One region of the Methylophilus sp. 5 genome, then DNA from elsewhere that is predicted to be linked to it. Evidence: predicted binding sites of a transcription regulator. Region 1 holds the regulator's gene; each other region holds the start of a gene.
The links. The regulator sigma-54, encoded in region 1, starts transcription at its own class of promoters, with help from an activator protein. The targets are predictions, from matches to a motif close to TGGCACNNTTCCTGCT.
Positions count from the first base shown of each region.

Region 1 (6,140 bases):
TGTAATGAATAATTGGCACCTTGTTTTGAGTGCCCACATAGTTAACTATTTTGGCAACATCTACTGATAATTGAATAAAATCTAATGCGCTTGTATTGTTAGACATTTTTAAATTGCCAAAATTGGTTTTTATAAGTGGTAAGTTAAATTATCGCTGACAAACTCAACAAATCAAAACAGGTAATTAAATGTGATATTTTTTCTGACTCTTAATGGATATTGAACTCAACTTGTTGAGGAGTTGCTGTCATAAAAAGAAAAACGCCGGTATCTCCGGCGTTTTTTATTGGGTAATACAGTGCTGTTAGCGCTGATGCAGCGGTACAAATTCTCGGCGCTCTGAGCCAACATACAATTGGCGTGGGCGGCCAATTTTTTGCTCAGGGTCGGTGTTCATTTCGCTCCATTGTGAAATCCAGCCTGCAGTGCGTGCCAGTGCAAAAATGGCGGTAAACATCGAGTTGGGGATGCCCATTGCACGCATGACAATGCCGCTATAGAAGTCGACATTTGGATACAGTTTGCGTGAAACGAAATATTCATCTTCCAGTGCGATTTTTTCCAGCTCCATGGCCAGTTTAAACATCGGGTCATCATGCAGTCCGAGTTCGTTCAGCACTTCGTGGCAGGTTTTGCGCATGATGGAGGCGCGTGGGTCCATGTTGCGGTAAACGCGGTGGCCAAAACCCATCAGGCGGAAGCTGTCGGTTTTGTCTTTGGCGCGTTTGATAAATTCACCAATACGGCTGACATCGCCAATTTCTTCCAGCATATTGAGCGTTGCCTCATTGGCGCCGCCGTGGGATGGCCCCCATAACGATGCGATACCCGCTGCAATACAGGCAAACGGGTTGGCGCCGCTAGAGCCAACCAGGCGCACGGTAGAGGTGGAGGCGTTTTGCTCGTGATCTGCGTGCAGAAGCAAAATGCGCTCAAACGCGCGTGCCAAAATCGGGTTGGGCACGTATTCTTCACAGGGCGTTGCGAACATCATGTGCATAAAGTTTTCGGCGTAACCCAAGGTGTTTTTGGGGTACATGAATGGTTCACCTACATTGTACTTATAGCTCCAGGCGGCAATCGTCGGCACCTTGGCTAGCAGGCGTATGGCAGCTACTTTGCGTGACTCAGGGTCTGCGACGTTGTTGTTGTCAGGATAAAACGCAGCCATGGCCCCCACGACTGCGATCATGACCGCCATCGGGTGGGCGTCACGACGAAAGCCGCGAAACACGTTGCTCATTTGGTCATGTAGCATGGTGTGCTGGCGAATGGTGCCGACAAACTCTTCACGCTGTTGCAGGGTTGGCAGCTCGCCATTGAGCAGCAAATGTGAGACTTCCAGAAAGTCACAATTTTCAGCCAGTTGCTCAATCGGGTAACCGCGATAGTACAGCAGGCCTTGTTCGCCATCAATAAAGGTAATGCCTGAGGTACAGGCGGCGGTGGACATAAAGCCGGGGTCAAAGGTGAAGTAGCCATGTTTGCCCAGGTTGCGGATGTCGATGACATCCGTGCCTAAACTGCCCTTTAAAACTGGCAGGTCAATTGCCGTGCTGTCGTTGTCAAATGTAATGGTCGCTTTGGTAGCCATAACGTACTCTGTTTAAGTCAAGGTTGTATAAATTATACGCAAAGGTGTTTGAATATGGGGGCTTGTGCGGCAATGAGCCAGCAAAAGTTAAAAAATCGTGTTTAATCCTGCACCAGTTTAAATCAAACGTTCAGTGCATTCGCACCGCTTTAGTGTCTCTGTGTGTTAATGGGGATAAATCGCGCCTAACACACGCGGGCCTGCCGCGCCGGTGACCGCTGGCATGTTGCCCGGCAGGTGATCCACACAGCGTTGCGCCAGCCAGGCGAAGGCAACCGCCTCCACCCAGTCTACGCCTATGCCCAGGGCGTCTGTGCGTTGTACAGGCAACCCACATAGGGTTTGCAATCTGTCGATTAACGCCAGGTTATGCGCACCGCCACCACACACATACAGTTCTTGGGCACCGCGGCAGTGTTGCTGCAATGCTTGTGCAATGCTTACAGCGCTGAGCTCCAGTAGCGTGCGTGCGACATTTTGCGGTGTGTCAGTGTTAGCTTGCAGATGCAAGTTGAGCCAGGCCTGATTAAACAGGTCACGGCCAGTGCTTTTGGGTGTTGGCAGCGCAAAGTAAGGGGCAGCCAGCATTGCGTGAAGTAACGCCTGATTGACACTGCCACCCGCTGCCCACTGCCCGCCTGCATCATATGTGTTACCTGTGTGCTGCAGCGTCCAGGCGTCCATCAGCAGGTTGCCGGGGCCAGAGTCAAAACCAATCACCTGGCCATTAATGGGCAAATCACTCAGGTTGGCAATGCCGCCGATATTAATCATGACACGGTGTGTATCTGGCGCAGAAAAAACGGCCTGATGAAAGGCTGGCACCAGTGGCGCACCTTGGCCACCAGCGGCAATATCGCGACTACGAAAGTCGCCCACCACGGTGATGCCTGTGCGCTCGGCCAGGCGCGCGTGGTTGCCCAGTTGCAGGGTATATGCCTGTCCATTAGGGAGGTCAGGGCAGTGGCGTATGGTTTGCCCGTGGCAGCCAATGGCGCTTACTGCGCTGGCTGATAATCTGGCGTCTGTCAGCAAGCCTTGCACGGCCTCTGCATACAAGTCAGCGAGCCGGTTAGACACAATGGCGGCAGTATGTAATTCATGCTGTGCGGGGGTGTGTAAATCGAGCAACAATTGCCGGATATCAGCCGGGTAAGGCAGGAAGTATTGGCCTTGTTGTGCCAGGTGTTCACCTTGTTGTGTCACCACTACTGCATCTACGCCGTCTAGACTCGTGCCAGACATCAGGCCGATAAACAGGCGTGCTTGGGGGGGCGTAGCAGAAAAATTCATAAGGCATAAGTGTAACACTGCTCATGCTCGGCTTACAGAAATGCATGGGATTACGTTAAAATAGCGGTTTTACTTTGATGACAAAGTACGCCGCGGCGTAGCTTTAAAAAGAGCCTTTATGACAGACGTAACCCAACCTTCAACCGCTGCTGAAGCTTTGAACCCAGCCATTGCAAATGCACTGGCCATTATCAAGCGTGGTGCCGATGAGCTGTTGATCGAGCAAGAGCTGATTGAAAAGCTGAAAACCGGCAAACCGCTGCGCGTTAAAGCGGGCTTTGACCCAACTGCGCCAGACTTGCACCTGGGCCACACTGTGCTGATTAATAAATTGCGCCAGTTGCAGGATCTGGGTCACCAGATTTTGTTTCTGATTGGTGACTTTACCGGCATGATTGGTGATCCGACCGGTAAGAGTACGACGCGCCCGCCGTTAACGGTTGAGCAGGTGAAAGCCAATGCCGACACTTACTCCGAGCAGGTGTTTAAGATTTTAGACCCGGCCAAAACCGAGATTGTGTTTAACTCGGCATGGTTAAGTGACCTGGGGGCGGCCGGTATGATCAAGTTAGCTGCCAGCCATACAGTGGCGCGCATGCTGGAGCGTGATGACTTCTCCAAGCGCTTTAAAGGCAACCAGCCGATTGCAATTCACGAGTTCTTGTATCCCTTGTTGCAAGGCTATGATTCAGTGGCATTGCGGGCAGATTTGGAATTGGGCGGCACCGACCAGAAATTTAACCTGCTAATGGGCCGTGAGCTGCAAAAACAGGCTGGGCAGTCACAACAATGTGTGTTGATGATGCCGTTGCTGGAGGGCCTGGATGGCGTGAATAAAATGTCCAAGTCGCTGGGTAACTATATTGGTATTAGCGAGGCGCCCGAGACTATTTTTGCCAAAATCATGTCTATTTCTGATGCATTGATGTGGCGTTATATTGATTTGTTGTCGTTCGCTTCATTAGATACTGTTGCCCAGTGGAAAGCGCAAGTGGCGGGGGGTGAAAACCCGCGCGATATCAAAGTCGGGTTTGCGCAAGAAATCGTGGCCCGCTTTCACGGCCAGGCCGCGGCTGAAAAAGCCTGGCAAGATTTTCAAACCCGCGCCAAAGGCGGTATTCCTGATGATGTGCCACAGGTAGAGGTGACGATTGAGGGTGACAGTATTGGCATCAGCCAATTGCTGAAACAGGCTGGCTTGGTAGAAAGCACTAGTGAAGCCATGCGCGCTGTGCAGCAGGGCGGGGTAAAGCTGGATAGCGTGAAGGTGGATGATAAAAATCTGCCAGTGGCAAAAGGCGTGACCGTGGTCGCCCAGGTGGGTAAGCGCAAGTTTGCTAAAATCACAATTAAATAACAAACTCGTAACCAACAAAAAGGCCGCAGATGCGGCCTTTTTGTTTTACAGCGACTTGCGTAAATTTGCGGGCGGAATACTCAGCGACTCGCGATATTTTGCAATGGTGCGGCGGGCGACCACAATGCCTTGTTGCGCCAGCGTATCGGTAATTTGGTTATCCGATAATGGTTTTTTCTGATTTTCTTCGGCCACCATTTGCTTGATTAAGGCGCGAATAGCGGTCGCTGAGCAGGAGCCGCCAGCATCGGTTGCGACTGAGCTACCAAAAAAGTATTTAAGCTCCAGCACCCCGCGCGGTGTGAGCATATACTTATGCGTCGTCACGCGTGAAATGGTGCTTTCGTGCAAGTCTAGCTCTTCGGCAATTTCACGTAATACCAAGGGGCGCATGGCAATTTCGCCATGCTCAAAAAAGTTGCGTTGACGGTCTACAATCGCTTGCGATACACGCAAGATCGTAGAAAAACGCTGCTGGATATTTTTAATCATCCATTTGGCTTCTTGCATCTGGCTTTGCAGATATTGGCCGGAACTATCGCGGTTGCGCTTAAGGATGTCCGCATACAATTGATTGATCCGCAGCTTGGGGATCACGCCATCATTGAGTGACGCCATCCAGATGCCTTTGATTTTTTTGACTACCACATCGTGCTGGATAAAGTGGTCATGACTAAAGGTAGCGAATTCGTTGCCAGGCTTGGGGTTCTGCTGGCGGATGAGTTGTTGCGCACCTTTAAGGGCGGTTTCATCGCAACTGAGCAGTTTGCGCAGTTTGACAAAGTCTTTGTTGGCCAGCAGCGCTAAGTGATCTTTGGCAATCGCCATAGCGATGCGCAAATAAGGCGTGTCTGCTGGGAGCGCTTGTAATTGCAGGCGCAGGCATTCGCACAGGTCGCGCGCGCCAACCCCAATCGGATCCAGGTTCTGGATCAATTTAAGGGCGGTTTCCAGCTCTAACAACTCAACTTCCAGCTCTGGGGGCAGCAGGTCGACAATTTCTTGTAAGTCCTGTTCCAGGTAACCATTATCATTAATACCGTCGAGTAAAAACTTCACCAGGTCCATGTCACGTTTGGACAAATGCGCCAGTTGTATCTGGTTCATCAAGTGTTCGCGCAAGCTGGTATTGCTGGCATCCTGACGCGAAAAATCACCGTCTTCATCGTCCATATTGTTGCGACCGGCTTCGTCCCAATTGCTGGTGCTGCCAAACTCCTCGTAGTCGTCTTCAAACTCGGGCGGTGAAAATTCTTCATTCAGATTGGCTTGTTCGCCTTCGTTGCCGCCAAGTTGGTCGTGCAACTCTTCGCGCAAGGTTTCTGCGGGTGCGGTGATTTCCGCCTGTGTGGCAACATCAAACGAGCTTGCATCAGGTAGCTCTTGCTCGGCCGCGGCGGTCGCGGTAGGGCTATTGTCTTCAAACTCGCCTTCTTCACCGTCGGCCATTTCCAGCAGCGGATTTTCCTGCAGGATGGTTTCCAGCTCTTGGCTCAACTCAAGTGTTGAGAGCTGCAACAGGCGGATAGACTGTTGCAGCTGCGGGGTGAGCGCCAGGTTTTGCGAAATACGTAGTTGCAGATTTTGCTTCATAACGGGTTACAGCCTAAAATTCTTGCCCAGATACACTTCACGTACGCCTTCGTTTTGAATGATTTCGTCGGGCGTGCCCGCGGCAAACACGGCGCCTTCATTCACGATATAAGCCCGGTCACAAATATCCAGGGTTTCGCGTACGTTGTGGTCTGTAATTAAAATACCGATATTCTGGCTGCTCAGGTAGCGGATAATTTTTTGAATCTCAATCACCGCAATCGGGTCAATCCCGGCAAACGGCTCATCCAGCAAAATGAATTTTGGGTCGGTCGCCAGGCAACGGGCGATTTCGACGCGGCG
Region 1 is NZ_KI911560.1:1,006,368-1,012,507, reverse strand. Features, by position in the region: gene METH5_RS0104800 (hypothetical protein) at 1-106, opposite strand, end outside; gene gltA (citrate synthase) at 305-1,594, opposite strand; gene METH5_RS0104790 (anhydro-N-acetylmuramic acid kinase) at 1,760-2,887, opposite strand; gene tyrS (tyrosine--tRNA ligase) at 3,006-4,244, shown strand; gene METH5_RS0104780 (RNA polymerase factor sigma-54) at 4,290-5,837, opposite strand; gene lptB (LPS export ABC transporter ATP-binding protein) at 5,844-6,140, opposite strand, start outside.

Region 2 (6,140 bases), 410 kb from region 1:
CAGTTTCTTCAGCATAACTGACTGGGGTTGCTGCCAGGCCGATCAAAGCGACCAGTGACAACATGGAAAGAATTTTCTTCATAGCTGAAGCCCTTTCTTAGAGCGCATCCGGACCGGTTTCGCCGGTACGTATGCGGTAAACTTGTTCCAGATCGAAGACAAATACTTTGCCATCACCGATTTTGCCCGTTGCTGCTGCTTTTTCGATCGCATCAACGACCTGATCAAGCATGTCATCCTTAATGGCGACTTCAAGCTTTACTTTAGGCAAAAAATCCACGACATATTCTGCCCCACGATATAACTCGGTATGCCCCTTTTGACGGCCAAACCCTTTGACCTCAGTGACTGTGATGCCTTGTACGCCAATATTGGACAAAGCCTCACGCACTTCATCAAGCTTAAATGGCTTGATTATTGCGGATACAAATTTCATTTGCTTCTCCCGTTATTAATTCTGGCGGGCACAATGCCCGCCAGATCTAAACTTGCTTATTAGAATGTACGACCGACGGTTAATACCAAACGACCATCATTCAGGTTTTTACTTTGAGCTTTTGTGCTGGTACCTTTACCGTTAAAGCTTGTACCACCATAGCCATTTTCACCCCAGTAGCGGGAGTTGTCTGACTCAACCCAGTACACACCGGCGTTCCAACCTTCGGTAGCACCAATTTTGAATGCCTTGCTCAAGCCAATCTTCCAGTCTGTGTAATCTGGGTTAGTAGCTCCAGAAATGGAAGTACTTGGTAAGTTTAAACCACCATCTGGACTAAATGACTTGTCCAGTTTACCAGCCACATTCAAACGACCAACGTGAGCAACTAATGTCAACTCCCACCATGGCAATGGATAAGCCGCGTTTAACTCAAAGTAAGTTGAGCCCTTAGTGCTGCCATCCCAACCTGTAGATTTATCCGCGCCCCACCAGTCAGTCAAGGTATAGGACAGTTTACCGCTTAACCAGCCATAAGATAAACCAACGTTAGCTTCATAAGTGTCCCAACTACCACCTTTAGGTGTCAATACATCATTTGGGTTAACCGCATTTGAAGCCCGGTATTTTTTCCAAGAGCCACCTGGATACAGGTAACCATACAGGCCAGCAGACCAGCCCAAACCTTCAATCCCTGGCACGCTACCGTTGTAACCGCCATAGATGTCGATTTCAGTCGTTGAATCAGGATAGGTGTTTGGTGACACGCCCGAACCCCACACACCCGCGTAGAAACCGCTGGAATGCGTAATATCCATACCGCCTTGTGCGGTTGGCTTGTGCCATGATTGAGAAATACCACGTGAGTAGTAATCTGATACAAAAGAAACGTTACCAGTCGCAGTCCAGTCGGATTTAGCTTCTTCTTTAGCCTCTTCGGCTGCGTATGAAACTTGTGCAAAAGATAATGCACCCAAAACTGCTGTGAGCAAAATAGATTGACGCATTTATGAGTCCTCTCTCTGTGAAAATCTTTGATCGAATTGTTGTAAACGAGAATGAAACAACATTAACCACAAAGCAAGGCACGTGCCAATCTACATAAACCAATTAAATCATATATTTAAAATATAAATATAATCTAAATTATTATAATAACTTTATAACAATATGTTTTTAATTAGTTATTAAGTTTATATATTTAGGTAATTATATTTTTAACGCCGCCATACATGCTAAAATATTGTGCAAAGGAGCCATCATCATGCTATTTACCAATGAAAAAATTCAAGAATTATCTTTAAAAATCAAACAACTAGTGGAATCAAGCCCCATTTCAGAGCTAGAAACCAACTTGCATGCACTATTTCAGGGCGCGCTCACCAAAATGGAACTTGTTTCGCGCGAAGAATTCGATATTCAATCGGCACTACTGGCACGCACCCAGCAGCAATTGCAAGCACTGGAAGAAAAAATCAGCCAGCTGGAACAGGCGCACGCAGCTAAAAAGTAAAAATTAATTTACAATTGTTAGCATTCTGATGTTTAAGGGTGCGCAATGAGTCTGGCGGTACTATATAGTCGTGCATTAAGTGGCATGGACGCGCCAGAAGTAGTGGTAGAGGTGCATCTGGCCAATGGCCTGCCGAGCTTTACCATCGTTGGCCTGCCAGAAACTGAGGTCAAAGAAAGCAAGGACCGCGTGCGCGCTGCGATACAGACCGCGCAATTTGAGTTTCCTGCCCGTCGCATAACAGTCAACCTTGCGCCAGCAGACTTGCCCAAAGAAGGTGGGCGCTACGACCTGCCAATTGCGCTCGGCATTCTGGCCGCATCTGGCCAACTGCCCAAGCAGCAGCTTGCGAACTACGTTATTGCCGGTGAATTAGCACTCACAGGCGCATTACGGCCGATCCGTGGCGCGCTGGCGATGACATATCATCTACTTCAAGACACAACCAGTACGCGAGCGGCTATTTTGCCCCAAGAAAGTGCATTTGAGGCCAGCCTGGTCGAAGGCTGCACCATTTTTGCAGCAAACAGTCTGCTTGAGGTATGCGCGCACTTGTCTGACAAACAAGCATTGCCGCAGCACCCCTTGGTGATGCCGATTGAACGCACTGAATTGCCGGACTATCAGGAAGTGAAAGGCCAACTACGGGCCAAACGCGCCTTGGAGATCGCGGCCGCGGGCCAACATAGCTTATTGATGAGCGGCCCGCCCGGCACCGGCAAAAGCATGCTGGCGCAACGTTTTGTCAGCATATTGCCTGCCATGACCACGCAAGAAGCACTCGAAAGTGCTGCGATTTTGTCACTGACCGGGCAGTTTCCGGCGACGGCCTGGAAGAAGCGTCCGTTTCGGGCGCCGCACCATACTGCCTCCGCAGTGGCACTGGTTGGTGGCGGCAGCGTACCACGGCCTGGCGAAATCAGCCTCGCGCATCATGGCGTGCTATTTTTAGATGAGCTGCCAGAATTTGACCGTAAAGTGCTGGAGGTACTGCGCGAACCTCTTGAAAACGGCAGCATCACTATCTCACGCGCCGCCAGGCAAGCCACTTTTCCGGCACAATTTCAGCTCATTGCGGCCATGAACCCATGCCCATGCGGCTATTTTGGCCATTACAACCAGCGCTGTCGCTGTACGCCAGAACAAATATTGCGTTATAAAAACAAGCTATCTGGCCCGCTACTAGACCGAATCGACATGAATATCGACGTCCCCGCGCTCAAGCCTGAGGAGTTAAGCCATCACCAGCCCAGTGAAAGTAGTGCCAGCATGCGAGCGCGGGTGATGCTGGCGCGAGACCGGCAAATGCACCGCCAGCACAAACCCAACGCCACGCTAGGACCGCTGGAGATTGCCCATGTGTGCCAACTTGGCGAGCAGGCCAGCCAGCTACTGCAAACCGCCATGCACAAATTCTCACTCTCGGCCCGCAGCTATCACCGTATTCTCAAAGTCGGCAGAACCATTGCCGACCTGGCCGGGGTAACACACATTAGCGATGCACACATTGCAGAAGCGTTACAATATCGGCGTTATGACTATTAAGAGGCTCATGCCATGCATTTATATGATGTCAGTATCGCGCCACTGCTGCGCACGTTGCAAAACCTGAAACACATTTTGCAACAAGGTGAGCTATACGCAGAGCAGAAAAAAGTGGCGCCTGAGGTGCTACTCAACAGCCGTTTGTCAGTCGATATGTACCCGCTCATCAAACAAGTGCAACTGGTGAGCGATATGAGCAAAGGCGCAGGCGCAAGACTGGCCGGGCTGGAGATCCCCCAATATGCCGACGATGAAACCAGCTTTGATATGCTCTACGCCAGAATTGATAAAACCATAGACTTTCTGTCGCAGATTCAGCCCGCACAGCTTGAAGGCGCTGAGGGCAAAGAAGTTGTGCTGACGATTCGTAAAGTGGATTTAACCTTTAGCGGGCTGGATTACCTGGAAAAATGGGTCATGCCCAATGTTTACTTTCACACCACCACGGCCTATAACATTTTGCGCCATCTGGGTGTGCCATTAGGTAAAACCGACTATCTCGGCCAAAAGCGCTAACGACTCAACCCTGCTTGCGCCAATAGCCGACAGCACCCGGCTCGGCTTGCAACATGGCTTGTCGGCGCAGCGTTTCATAAGCCTCAGCCGCAGAAATACTCTGTTCATGTGACAGGCGTTGTGCTGCTTTAGTGGCGGCTGCGACCCAGGCAGGGTTCTCTTGATAGCCTCTATCTTGCATGCAGCGCTCTAGCACGCGCGACTGCCTGGCTGCTTTTTCCAGTTGCTGAAACGGCAAGGCCTCGGGCAACCCGGCGGCCGCTTTGCTGGCAATCAAATCACACTGATTCGCCGCCTGCGCAACATCGCTCTGGCGCATGGCAGGCGCGACTTCTGCCAGTGATTGCCAATACCAGAAACCCGCATACGCCACGAATAACACCCCCAGCACAGCCAACACTTTTGCCATTTTCATCAGCCACACCCTCGCGTCAAGTGCCTTTATTGTGCGCCATTTCATGCCCGATGAATAGCAAGGTCATTGTCATCTAAAAAGTGTATTCACTTCATTAAAGCGTCACACAGACTGGTTAACATAGTTTTAATCAATGGCGATGCCCATCGCCGCCATAAACAGGAATGCACAGCTTAAGAAAGGAATAAACATGACGTTAATACAGTTATATACGCAAACAAATAAAGGAAGAATCATGAGCGAATGGCAAGATGAGCCACTGACCTACACCGCCAGCATGCCTGAGCTAATGACCGCACAAGACATTATGTACTTGGCGGAAGACATTGTGGCTGACAACAATATTCAGGCCATTTACAAACCTGCAGAACTCTCACTCGAAGTAGTCTAGCCACAGCGCTCACGCCCGGCGGCTAGCCGCGGCTTGTTGTACTAATGCCACCCGTCATTCGCTTCACACGCCCTTGCTCAAAGCACCTGCTTTGAGCATGCCTAGACACTGCCCCAGTGTTTGCCTAAAATAAACCCTTGATCATCACCATATCACAGGAGGCAACCATGTTTTTAGGCGCGGTAGGCATCTATGCTCTGATTGGCGTTGTTGTAGCGATCTGCCTGATTTTGTACGTATTCGCAATCAAAGTGAAATAAATCGCACAGAGTAAAAAAGCCCCGATACCGGGGCTTTTTTAATGGTCTGATTACTGTATCAACTCATGCCAGCTTTGCTTGGTGCCAAAGCTACCATTGGTTTTTTGTTTGAAGATTTCGGTCGACCGGCTCGTCGCCGAGAGCCCAAAAACCTGGTCATCCAAACTTAGTTGCTGCGGTGTGGGATCGTTACTGCCAGTCACCACCACATGTGGTACGCCATTGCCGTCATACACAATATTGAAGCCCACTGCTGGCGTAGTCATGCGCTCAGACACAATACCACTCGTCAGCATAGAGCCACCTTTTTTGTAATTGAAGAAATTAAACCAGCCGTAGCCTGCGCCATTACAAGCCTGACTGCTAGGCACCATGGTTGGCATCATAAGCGCCCCATTGAGCAATAGCGGGTCCAGATTGACGCGCTCGCCTGCCGGGAAGTCCAATACCCAGCCATAGCCCGTGTCAAAATTAACCGCCTGGTCTTTGCTCAAGGTCACGGTACGGTCACCACCGAGCACTTGCGCGGTGAGTTGGCCGCGTCCAATCGGGCTAATTTGACCGTTATCCTTAAAGACATAGGCAGAGTTTTGCGGTGTGTTAGTCAAGTCAGCTGGCTCAAGAAATTTGCCAGTACCGACCATCACTACCTTGTTGTTATCCACTTTGCCTAACTCGGGTTGGGTGGTGATTTTTTGCACACCGCCCCCGCCATCTGTCAAAGTCGCAATTTTTGTGGCCGCACCGGTATTAATATTAAAGCGCCAGATATTGCCATTTAAATCACCACCATAGACATTTAAAGCGGTATTGTTTTCAAACATCTGGTCAGCGTAAGCCGAGATTCTCCCCAAGCCACTAGGCTCGGCAGCACTACCTACCCCCGTAGAAATCGTTTTCACCATGCTGCCCGTATTCGCATCAAGCACATACAAGTAGCCACCGCCATTCCCGGTCGGCGCATTACTCACAAACGTGCCGTCAGCCAGTTTGCGTGCATTGGTGCCATTGTTATAACCCGAAGTGAGTAGCACAACCCAGCGACCGTCTTGCATTTTAGTTAC
Region 2 is NZ_KI911560.1:1,414,466-1,420,605, reverse strand. Features, by position in the region: gene METH5_RS0106675 (ammonium transporter) at 1-82, opposite strand, end outside; gene glnK (P-II family nitrogen regulator) at 98-436, opposite strand; gene METH5_RS0106665 (TorF family putative porin) at 496-1,443, opposite strand; gene METH5_RS0106660 (accessory factor UbiK family protein) at 1,701-1,949, shown strand; gene METH5_RS0106655 (YifB family Mg chelatase-like AAA ATPase) at 1,995-3,494, shown strand; gene METH5_RS0106650 (DUF1993 family protein) at 3,507-4,010, shown strand; gene METH5_RS0106645 (hypothetical protein) at 4,015-4,425, opposite strand; gene METH5_RS15750 (hypothetical protein) at 4,661-4,816, shown strand; gene METH5_RS0106630 (pilus assembly protein) at 5,127-6,140, opposite strand, start outside.
Region 2: METH5_RS0106665 (TorF family putative porin) is a predicted target of sigma-54. The motif match lies at 1,516-1,531, and genes of this name have one in related genera.

Region 3 (6,140 bases), 140 kb from region 1:
ACTCTCGGTTAATCCGGCCGATGTCGCATTAATCACCACATCATACGTTTGAGATAAATCCGCAAATGTGTGCACCTGCAATACTGTCCGGCTACGCTCGGCGTCTGCGGCAAACCTGTCCGCCATGGCTTGCGCCTTATCCAGGCTACGATTGGCAACCGTCAGCTGTAACGGCTGTTGCTCGAGCAAAGGCAGCATCACCCCTTGTGCGGCACCGCCAGCGCCCAGCAATAAAACTTTTTTCCCGGCCAACGCGGTATGCTGATGCTTGAGAATATCATTGACCAGGCCGCAACCATCCGTGTTGTCACCCACCAGCTGCGAAGATTGAAAACTTAAGGTGTTCACCGCGCCCGCTGCCTGCGCACGGGCGGACAAGGCCTGGCTGGCATCAAACGCTTCAAATTTAAACGGCACCGTTACATTTGCGCCTAGAAATCCTTCAGCCTGCAAGCGCTTAACCGTGGCCATAAAGCCATCCAGCGGCGCCAGCACCTTTTCATACACAATAGATAGATTAAACTGCTGGGCAAACGCCTGATGAATCAGTGGCGATTTACTATGTTCGATTGGATGACCAATCACTGCATATTTTTTTGCGGTCATACGCGGCGAAACTTCAATTCGTCTAATTGGTTAGTTAGTCCAAGGCAATCCAGCATGCTTCCAGCCGTTAATCAGCGTCCGCTGCTTAAGCTGGTTCGCCTCGCCTTCAAAGCCTTCAATCATGTTGTAAGCATGGCTATAACCCAACTGCTGCGCCAACAAGGCTGCATTGTGGCTGCGCCCGCCGGTGCGGCACATAAAAACCACCGTGCGTGATTTATCAACTTGCGCCTGCAATTGCGCGGCAAATTCGGCATTGGCCACCATGCCGGGGTAAAATGCCCATTCTATCGCTGTCGCTTGCGGCACACGCCCTACCAGCTCTAACTCTGCGCGCGAACGCACATCCACTAGTACCGCATCACTATCCTGGCTAATCAACGCATAGGCCTCTTGCGGCGTCACGGCACCGGCATAAGACAATCCGGTTTGTGCGGCGCGCGTATGCGCTAAATTTAAAATATTTTCGACGCTGTTCAAATCACACCTTCGCTCTTAATCACCTGTATTGACAGGGCGAGTATACCTGCGAAAGCTGACCAAAATCACAATGCATCATATTGGTGCACAATTTGTTGCGTCGCACCTTAAAAGTGCATGTCGATTTTACAATTTTATGTAAGATACCCCATAAGCATGCAAAATGGTTATTTTGGGGTGGCATGCTTCCTGCTAATATTACACATTGAGTTTTAGTGGATTCAGTCATTCAACTGAATTCAAATAATCCATCGTTTTTACCTTGCGCACGTTCTGGGACATCCGCAACATATCCCTTTTTGACGTGCGTAACTTGAATCACTGTTTGAGCTTGATCATTGAGGAGAATGTAATGTCTGTTGCTAATGTAATGAAATTGGTTGCGGAAAACGACATCAAATTTGTTGATTTCCGTTTTACCGACACCAGAGGTAAAGAGCAGCACGTGACCGTGCCAGTGTCTCACTTCGACGAAGATAAATTTACTGAAGGCCATGCGTTTGACGGCTCATCTATCGCAGGCTGGAAAGGCATTCAGGCGTCTGACATGCAACTGATGCCTGATGCAAGCAGTGCATTCATTGACCCATTTTTTGACGAGCCAACATTAGTCCTCACCTGTGATGTTGTGGATCCTACAGATGGTAAAGGCTATGACCGTGACCCACGTAGCCTGGCCAAGCGCGCAGAAGCTTACTTGAAGTCTAGCGGCCTGGGCGACACAGCGTACTTTGGTCCAGAACCAGAGTTCTTCATTTTTGACAGCGTGCAATGGGATGCCACCATGGGTGGTAGTTTCGTTAAAATTAACTCCGAAGAAGCCGCTTGGTCATCAGGTGAAAAATTCGAAGGCGGCAACACAGGCCATCGTCCAGGTGTTAAAGGTGGCTACTTCCCAGTACCTCCAGTCGATTCATTGCACGACATCCGTTCTGCCATGGTGATTACCCTGGAAGAGCTGGGCGTACCAGTTGAAGTGCATCACCATGAAGTGGCAACTGCCGGTCAATGTGAAATTGGTACCAAATTTGCAACATTGGTACAACGTGCTGACTGGACGCAAATCCTGAAATACGTTGTCACAAATACAGCCCATGCTTACGGCAAAACAGCCACCTTTATGCCTAAACCAATGTTTGGCGATAACGGTTCTGGTATGCACGTGCACCAATCTGTATGGAAAGATGGCAAAAACCTGTTTGCTGGCAACGGCTATGCTGGCCTGAGCGATTTCGCCCTGTACTACATCGGCGGTATCATCAAGCATGCACGCGCATTAAACGCGATCACCAACCCAGGCACTAACTCATACAAGCGCCTGGTGCCACATTACGAAGCACCGGTAAAACTGGCTTACTCTGCCAAAAACCGTTCTGCTGCTATTCGTATTCCGTTTGTGCACTCAGATAAAGCACGCCGTGTTGAAGCGCGTTTTCCAGACCCGATTGCCAACCCTTACCTAGCGTTCTCCGCCTTGCTGATGGCCGGTCTTGATGGCGTTCAAAACAAAATTCACCCAGGTGAACCAGCCACTAAAGACTTGTACCATCTGCCTCCAGAAGAAGATGCATTGATCCCAACCGTGTGTTCATCATTAGAGCAAGCGCTTGAGTATCTGGACAAAGACCGCGAGTTCTTGACCCGCGGTGGCGTTTTCTCAGATGACTGGATTGATGCTTATATCGCATTGAAAATGGAAGAAGTCACTAAATTGCGTCAAACACCACACCCTGTTGAGTTTGGTTTGTACTACTCCTGCTAATCGCAAGAGAACGCACCAAAACAGGGCAGCTCAGGCTGCCCTGTTTTTTTATGCCCACTTGGCATCGTCAACCTTTTGCCGCAAACACACGTTGATAACCTCAACAATCTACTCTAAACTATTGCCATGAAAAGACTTTTTTACATTGTTGCTTTTGTACTGGTCTCAAACAACGCTCTGGCGGATATTTATAAATATACCGACAGCAATGGTGTGACTACCTACACCAACATAAAGCCAGAAGGTAATAGCAAGTCTGAGTTGGTGATCAGCGGCCCTAAATCTGCAGAGCCACCGCCCGTTGCGCGTGAAAAAAGATCCAGCGCAAAAACACCTTCTCCGGCTAACTTTCCTAAAGTGGATAACCAGACACAGAACCAGCGCGACCAAAAGCGACGTGAATTGCTAATGAGTGAATTATCTCAAGAAAAACAAGCACTTGAGAACGCTAAACAGTTATATGAAGACGCACAAAACACCCCTGAGGTCTATAAAGGTGCCAACGGTAAAACGTTTAGAAACGTCGCCAAATATGATGAAAAACTGCATTTAATCGAAGCTGAAATTCAGGCGCATGAGCGCAACATTGAACTACTCAACAAAGAACTCAATCTTTAAACGCACCATTTTGGGAATGCTTTAAACCATTTTTGGCAACCAAGTTAGAACTGGCTTGGCTTTTGCTTTAAAACAGGGCGTGATTCACTCTTTTTAACAAGCTTAGGATATGGTTCAAAAATCTCCCACCGGGTTTAGCGGTTTAGAGCACATTGCCACCGCAGTGATTCTGCTCAATAACCAACTGGAAGTGACCTATGCCAACTCGAGCGCAGAGATTCTGTTCGCGTTCAGCGCCAACCAAATCCACGGCGTACATATTCATGATGTGTTCGTGAATTGCGAGATTTTACAAATGGCAGTCACCAATGCCATTCAAACGCAAAGCCCTTATCGTGAGCATGAGTTCATACTGACCACACAACGTGGCCATACTACGGCCGTGACCTGCACGGTGACACCGATTTCGACCACATTTAACCAAGCGCCAGAAGACATGCTGATTCTGGAGTTTGTACAGATGGATCAGCAGTTACGTATCGCGCGTGAAGAGCGCATGCTGATTCAGCAACAAGCCAACTCTGAGCTATTACGCAACCTGGCCCATGAAATCCGTAACCCCTTAGGCGGTTTGCGTGGCGCAGCCCAATTGCTTGAGTTTGAGCTACCGCAACCAAGCCTGAAAGAATACACCCAAGTCATCATTAAAGAAGCTGATCGCTTGCACAGCTTGATGGACAGGTTGCTGGCACCGCACCGCGTGCCTAAATACGAGCCGACTAACATTCACGAGGTACTAGAGCGCGTGCGCAGCTTGTTATTGGCGGAGTCACCCAATCATATTCGCGTCATTCGAGATTACGACACCAGCCTGCCAGAGCTCATTGGTGACCGCGAAAAGTTGATTCAGGCCGTGCTCAACATAGCGCGTAACGCGGCACAGGCCATGCAGCAAAATCAGACAGAGAGTGCGAGCATTACCTTTCGCACCCGGGCCGAGCGGCAAATTACACTGGCCAGAAAACGCTACCGGGTTGGTATCCATCTGGAGATTATTGATAACGGCCCTGGCATTCCGGCAGGTATTAAAGAGCGTATTTTTTACCCGCTGGTCTCTGGCCGCGAAGGCGGCACAGGCTTGGGGCTTGCGCTGGCACAAACCTTTATTACACAACACCATGGCATGATAGATTGCGATTCACAGCCAGGTAAAACCATTTTTCATATATTGCTACCCATCGAGAGTACGCAATTAAAATCATCAGCATAATAATTTACGAGAAATAGCTATGAAGCCAATCTGGATCTTAGACGACGACAAATCCATCCGCTGGGTGTTTGAAAAGGCACTGGCACGCACTGACTTTGATTTCAAAACATTCTCGTCACCTGCCGAAGCCCTCAATGCATTAAACCGCGAGCAACCGCAAGTCATCGTCAGCGATATTCGCATGCCTAACGGTTCAGGGCTCGATTTTCTGTCAGAGGTCAAACAACGTTTTCCAGACATCCCCGTCATTATCATGACAGCTTACTCTGATCTTGAAAGCGCCGTAGCCGCTTTTCAGGGCGGCGCTTTTGAGTACCTGGCTAAACCGTTTGATGTCGATCAGGCGATTGAGATCATCAAACGCGCGGTTGAAGAAAGCATGCGCCAATCGGTAGAAGCCGTTGAAGAGTCAGGCCCGTCACCAGAAATTATTGGTCAGGCACCTGCCATGCAAGAGGTTTTTCGTGCGATTGGCCGTCTCAGCCGCTCGCATTCAACAGTGCTCATCAATGGCGAGTCAGGTAGTGGCAAAGAGCTGGTCGCCAGCGCATTGCACAGACATAGCCCGCGTGCAGACAAGCCATTTATTGCCATTAACACCGCAGCTATTCCTAAAGATTTATTAGAATCTGAATTGTTTGGCCACGAACGTGGCGCCTTTACCGGCGCAGCCGCTGCGAGGAGAGGGCGCTTTGAACAAGCCGACAACGGCACTTTATTCCTGGATGAAATTGGCGACATGCCTGCAGACTTACAAACACGCTTACTACGTGTGTTATCTGATGGCCAGTTTTACCGCGTCGGCGGCCACCAGCCAATTAAAGTCAACGTACGCGTAATCGCAGCGACGCACCAGGACCTCGAAGAACGTGTGAAGCAAGGTCTGTTCCGTGAAGACTTGTTTCACCGCTTAAATGTGATTCGCTTGCGCCTGCCACCCTTGCGCGAGCGCAGAGAAGACATCCCCCTGCTGACCAAGCACTTTTTGGCTCACAGCGCTCAGCAGTTAGGTGTAGAGCCCAAGCAACTCTCCCAGGCCGCCGTCAAATACCTGATGTCGGTAAATTGGAGTGGTAACGTCCGCCAGCTGGAAAACGTCTGTCATTGGCTCACCGTGATGGCGCCTGGCCAAAATGTGGATGTGAACGACCTGCCGCCAGAGCTAAAAGAAGATACCGGCAAACATAATACCGGTGGCTCATGGCAAGAAGCCTTAGCGCAAGAAGTCACCGATGCGCTCAACCGTGGCGAAACCAATATTCTGGATGCCAAAACCAAAGAGTTTGAACGCACGCTCATCACGCGCGCCCTTGCACACACCGATGGCCGCCGTATTGAAGCGGCTAATCAATTAGGCATGGGCCGCAACACGCTGACGCGTAAGATTCAGGAATTAGGGATAGATGATTAATGTCTTTTAAATAAACGGCAACAAAAGTTGCCGTTTATTCTGAAACGACTGAG
Region 3 is NZ_KI911560.1:1,150,573-1,156,712, forward strand. Features, by position in the region: gene aroE (shikimate dehydrogenase) at 1-606, opposite strand, end outside; gene METH5_RS0105465 (rhodanese-like domain-containing protein) at 637-1,086, opposite strand; gene glnA (type I glutamate--ammonia ligase) at 1,439-2,848, shown strand; gene METH5_RS0105475 (DUF4124 domain-containing protein) at 2,975-3,466, shown strand; gene glnL (nitrogen regulation protein NR(II)) at 3,576-4,676, shown strand; gene ntrC (nitrogen regulation protein NR(I)) at 4,696-6,087, shown strand.
Region 3: glnL (nitrogen regulation protein NR(II)) is a predicted target of sigma-54. The motif match lies at 3,518-3,533, and genes of this name have one in related genera.

Region 4 (6,140 bases), 750 kb from region 1:
TTTTAAGTCAATCGGCCGGTTGTATAAAATAGTCCGTTAGGGTCAGAGGCGAATATCTTGTTTCTTTTCATACATTTACAAATAAATATCCAGATTCCCACAATAAATTTATGGTTATATAATTAACAGGCATGTCAACCCATCACTCTCACAACCGTTTTACACCTATGCGCCTGTTTTTCTTGCCCACCATTTATTCAGCTAAACAATTCCAAGCCATGCTTTTGGGGCTGATATTAGTCGCTCACAGCCTGCAGCCCCATGCCGGCAACCTGGCTTATATTACCAACCAGGGCAGCGACACAGTCTCAGTGCTAGAAATAGATAAAAAGCTAGTCAGCCACACCATTGCGGTGGGCAAAGCCCCGGTGGGGGTCGCCATTGCGGCCAAACAGCAGCGCGTCTACATCAGCAATGCCAATAGCCAAACCGTTTCTGTCATCAACAGCAACACCCAGCAAAAGCTGCAAGACATCGCCGTGCACGTGCAAGCGGTGGGTATCGCATTGAGTCGCGACGAAAATACCTTATATGTGGCCGATTGGGGCGGTGAGCAGGTGGTTGCCATCGACACCGCGCATCCTGAAAAGCAAAAAACATTCAAAGCAGGCAAAACACCGTCTGGCCTACTGGTGAGCGCAGACAACAAAAAACTGTTTATTGCCAACCGCGACAGCAACGACATCACCGTGGTGGATACCAAAACGCTTAAAACCATTGCGCAGATCCCGGTCGGGCTACACCCGTTTGCGCTCACCTTAAGCCCCGATGGCCACACACTGTTTGTCGTCAACGTTGTCAGCAACACCTTAACCTTGCTCAATGTTGAAACTTACCAGTCGAAGACGGTCAAAACCGGGCAACATCCTTATGGCGTCGCCATCAGCCCCGACAGCCGTTGGGCCTATGTCAGCAACAACCATGCAGAAACTGTTTCGGTGATCGACTTAAGCAACGGCAACACGGTAAAAACCATCGCCGTCGGTGAGTTTCCAGAAGGCATTGAATACGACGTCGCCAGCCAGCAAGTCGTGGTTGCCAACTGGGGTTCAGACACCGTGTCGCTGATTGACGCACATACCAACACGGTCACTGGCACCATTGCCAGCCCCAAACTGTGCCGGTCGTTTGGGCAATTTATACTCCAAGCCAAATAAAATATGTTTTTTTCACGGGATGACCAATGAATTAGTCGCAAAGAAGCTTTTTTTTAGGTAAAGTCACGGGTTGTTTTTAAAACTCAAAGACCGCCTACTTGTATCAAGCATCGCTTACTTTTAGTTTTAAAAATCTGTAAATATCAGGAGAAATGTAATGAAAAAAATTCTAGGCATTATTGCTGTTTCTTTATTGCCGTTGATCCCGCTCACCGCTGGCGCGCACGGCGCAGCTGCGTTGCGTTTTGAAAAAACCGTGACCATCAAAGCAGCCCCGGCAAAAGTGTGGGCATTGTTAAAAGACTTTGGCAATGTGCAAGCGTGGCACGCCGGGGTTGAATCAACCACTATTGAGCAGAAAAAAGACGAAAACGGTGATGACGCAACGTACCGTACCGTTAAACTCAAAAACGGCGGCGTGATGTACGAAAAACTGCGCTCAGCTGACGACGCAGGCATGCGTTTAAAGTATGAATACGTGATTGAAAAAAGCACCCTGCAAGTGTCTAACTTTTACCCAAGCATCACTGTGACCGGCAGCGGCAACGAAGCAGTGGTCACCGTTAAAGGCAGCTACACCCGTGCTGACTCTTCAAACATCCCAAAACCTGAGCAAAATGACGATGCTGCTACAAAAGCAGTCAACGACTACTTTGACGCAGGCTTGGAAAGCCTGAAAAAGGTCGCCGAATCGGGAAAGTAATTAGCCAGGGTTCTGGAAAGCGCACGCAAGGCAACAGTAAACCCTGGTGGAAGTTCTGGTAAGTCTTACGTTGTAAACAACAGTTTTTGCAAATGCAGTTTTGGCCAAAAGCTAAACACTGTCACCAAATAAAGGGATTGTGTACCACACAATCCCTTTTTTGCATTCTGCACCACCACTCTCGCCTGACCAAAAACATCACCTGCATTGCCAAAGTTTGACGATGGCTGTCACTTTACGTCATCTCTTATTTTGTCACCCTAGCCAAATCAGGCCAAATTCAAATCGAAGAAATAAAGCATAAAACCCCTTTAATTCATATTTTTCAACAAGTTAAGCGCACAAAAAACAAGCTGGCACACCTGTTGCTTTAGGGTTAGCGAACACTGTTGGAAAAGCAGTGAATGAAACAGTAGATTTCACTTTAAACTTGACTCAAAAGGAAAACATGATGAAAAAACACGTACAACAAGGTTTTACCCTGATTGAATTGATGATCGTTGTGGCCATTATCGGTATTTTGGCTTCTGTGGCGATTCCAGCATATACAGACTACGTGGAATCCGCACACGATGGTGCATGTATGGAAGAAGCCACAGCTTGGTCTAAACGTGCTTATGCCCAATTAGTTTTAGGCAATACAGTGCCTGATTACACAATTACTGCCACTAGCAATTGCTCAGCTGCGCCAGTCAAACCAACCGACGCCAGTAGCGCTGCTGCATTAGTCTTTACGCCTAGAAGCGGGACTGGTGCTACAGTTTCCTGCCTAATGTCTAACGCAGGTGCTTGCACAGTTGTTAAATAATTGAACTCTGCTGGTTGCGGTTTAGCAACCTGCCAAATCGCTAAAGACCCCTTGCGCCTAGCAGGGGGTCTTTCATTTAGAACCGATAGGATTAAGAATGCTTAATCAGAAGGCACTTATTCATCAGCAAGGCTTTACATTAATTGAGTTGATGATTGTGATCGCCATTATTGGCATTCTTGCTGCTATCGCTATTCCAAACTATCAAGAATACACTCATGAAGCAGCGGACAACGCGTGCCTCGCCGAAGCCCAACACTACGCACAATCTGTTTCTATTGCCATTTCTACCCATCATCCTGATTTGCCTACACACATCGCATCTGCCTGCCAACAAATAACAATCCCCAGCCAAATCGCCACCAGTTTGCAAGCTACTCCAACAAAAACAGGCACTGGAAAAGCAATCACTTGCGACCTAACCAACAACGGTCTTTGTACCAAGACCTGACTTTAAATTTAACCTCAACTCGAATAACCATTCTTTTTTTGCTAAACTTCAGCGGTCATAAAACTAGGCATATAAAGTGTTAGAAAGCATCATTAAACATCCACAAGCGAAAGACGCATGCATCATCTGGATGCACGGCCTTGGCGCCGACGGTCACGACTTTGAGCCTGTCGTGCAGATGCTCAACTTGCCGCATATTAAATTCATTTTGCCACATGCGCCTTATCGGCCTGTCACTTTAAACAACGGTTACGAGATGCGTGCCTGGTATGACATTATTGGCCTGCAGCCAGATAGCCCACAAGACGAGGCCGGCATCAATAGCATGCAACTGACAATTAACGCCATGATTGAAACAGAAATTGCGCGCGGCGTTCCTTCGCAACGTATTTTGCTAGCAGGGTTTTCACAAGGTGGCGCGATGGCGTTGCATACGGCTACGCGGTTCAATCAACCGTTAGCGGGCGTGTTGGCGTTATCCACTTACTTACCCTTGAAGCAGCAATTACAGCAGGCGCAACACCCGGCCAATAAACAATGTCCGATTTGGATGGCGCACGGGCGGCACGACAGTGTGATTACGCTGGCAACAGCACAATCGTCGAGGCAAACACTAGAGGCGGCAGGTTATCCGCTGGAGTGGCATGAATATGAGATGCCACACAGTGTTTGCGAGGAAGAAATCAACGACATTCGCCAATTTTTGCTACGCGTGCTCCCTGCTTGAGCTTAGCGCCGCACTTGAGAATAATCCCGCAAGACTGGGGAGTTTTGTTAAAATAGCTGGCGTTTTAACAGGCCTATTTTCATGAGTGCTTCTAAAAAGTCACCCTCTGCGGTGAATGACCAACAAACCTTTGCTGAACGACTGGCCGCGCTGGAGTCTATTGTTAAAAACATGGAGTCTGGTGAGCTACCGCTGGAGGCTGCATTAACGGCTTACACCGAAGGCATGCAATTACTGCAAGCTTGCCAGGCGTCACTGCAACAAGCCGAACAATCCGTGATGATTTTAAACCAGCAGCAACAGCTGACGCCATTTGAGGCGAACTAACGCGTTGATGATGGTTGGTTTTTATTCATGACTCCCCCTGTTTTTGTGTTTGATCATTGGGCCACGTTGCATCAGCAACGTGTTGAACAGGTATTGTCACGCGCATTGCCTGGTGACGATACACTCCCCGAGCGCTTGCACGAGGCCATGCGCTATGCAGTGCTGGGTGGCGGTAAACGTGTACGCGCGTTATTGAGCTATGCAGCAGCAGAGTTGGCTGGCGCCACGCCCTTGGCGGCAGATGCAGCAGCCGCAGCGGTAGAGCTGATCCACGCATTCTCGCTGGTGCATGATGATATGCCGTGTATGGACGATGACGACCTGCGCCGCGGCAAACCCAGTTGCCACAAACACTATGATGACGCGACTGCTTTGCTGGTTGGCGATGCTTTGCAAAGCCTGGCATTTGAAAGCATTGCCAACACAAACGCGGCACAAGCCTTAAAACAGGTGCAAGTGCTGGCAAAAGCAACCGGCTCACGCGGCATGTGTGGTGGCCAGAGCATAGACTTGCAAAGCACCGGCAAGCGTTTATCGCGTGACGCACTCGAAACCATGCATCAATATAAAACAGGCGCACTGATTGAAGCGGCGGCGTTACTGGGTGCCTATACGGCGGACCAGACGGATAAGCAACTCATAACAACCCTGACACAATACAGCCAGCATATGGGGCTGGCATTTCAAGTGGTCGATGATATCTTGGATGCCACCGCAGATACACAAACACTGGGCAAAACCGCAGGCAAAGATGCCTTGCAAGAAAAATCGACTTACGTCAGCTTGCTGGGCTTAGAAGAAGCAAAAGCCTTGGTAAACACCTTGTATGCGCAAACATTACAGCTATTAGCTGGCTTTGGCCCGCAGGCAGATCCGCTGCGCGGCATTGCCAAATTTATTTGTGAGCGCCCATTTTAATCATGACTTCGCTGCTGTCCCGTATTCAATCCCCTACCGATCTGCGCACGCTTGAGCGGTCACAACTAAAAGTACTGGCCGCAGAATTACGCGCTTTTCTGATTCAGAGCGTGTCACAAACAGGCGGGCATCTGGCCTCTAACCTGGGCGTGGTTGAGCTCACTATCGCACTGCATTACATCTACAACACGCCAGACGACCGCCTGGTATGGGATGTTGGCCACCAAACCTACCCGCACAAAATTCTGACTGGCCGCCGCGAAGCGATGGCTCACTTACGCAAAGCAGGCGGCATTGCCGGGTTCCCCAAGCGTGACGAGAGTGAGTACGACACTTTTGGCACTGGCCACTCAAGCACCTCGATTTCTGCGGCATTAGGCATGGCCGTTGCGGCCAAAGCGCAAGGCTCCAACCGCCGTAGCGTCGCGATTATTGGCGATGGCGCCATGACCGCAGGCATGGCGTTTGAAGCCTTGAACAATGCCGGGGACATGGACACCAACATCCTGGTGATTCTTAATGACAACGACATGAGCATCTCCAACAACGTTGGGGCGCTCAATAACTACCTGGCGCGCCTAATGTCGGGCAAGCTGTATGACAGCGTGCGCCGCAGCGGTAAAAAAGTGCTGGACATCATGCCGCCAGTCAAAGAATTTGCACGCCGCGCCGAAGAGCACGCCAAAGGCATGGTCACGCCGGGCACCCTGTTTGAAGAATTTGGCTTTAATTATATTGGCCCGATTGACGGCCATGACATCGACACACTGATGGATACGCTAGGCAATATCCGCCAGTTGCAAGGCCCACAGTTTTTGCATGTGGTGACACAAAAAGGCAAAGGCTACAGCCCGGCTGAAGATAACCCGAACAAATACCATGGCGTGAGCAAGTTTGACCCGCAAAACGGCCATAGCCTGAGCAGTAATGAGCGCCCCACTTACACGCAGATTTTTGGTGACTGGCTGGTCGATATGGCCGCCGCCGATGACAAACTGGTTGGCATCACGCCCGCCATGTGTGACGGCTCCGGCCTCAACCGTTTTGCT
Region 4 is NZ_KI911560.1:1,760,970-1,767,109, reverse strand. Features, by position in the region: gene METH5_RS0108475 (YncE family protein) at 132-1,157, shown strand; gene METH5_RS0108470 (SRPBCC family protein) at 1,315-1,860, shown strand; gene METH5_RS15980 (prepilin-type N-terminal cleavage/methylation domain-containing protein) at 2,261-2,668, shown strand; gene METH5_RS15975 (prepilin-type N-terminal cleavage/methylation domain-containing protein) at 2,766-3,119, shown strand; gene METH5_RS0108455 (alpha/beta hydrolase) at 3,196-3,846, shown strand; gene xseB (exodeoxyribonuclease VII small subunit) at 3,928-4,173, shown strand; gene METH5_RS0108445 (polyprenyl synthetase family protein) at 4,201-5,091, shown strand; gene dxs (1-deoxy-D-xylulose-5-phosphate synthase) at 5,094-6,140, shown strand, end outside.
Region 4: METH5_RS15980 (prepilin-type N-terminal cleavage/methylation domain-containing protein) is a predicted target of sigma-54. The motif match lies at 2,215-2,230, and genes of this name have one in related genera.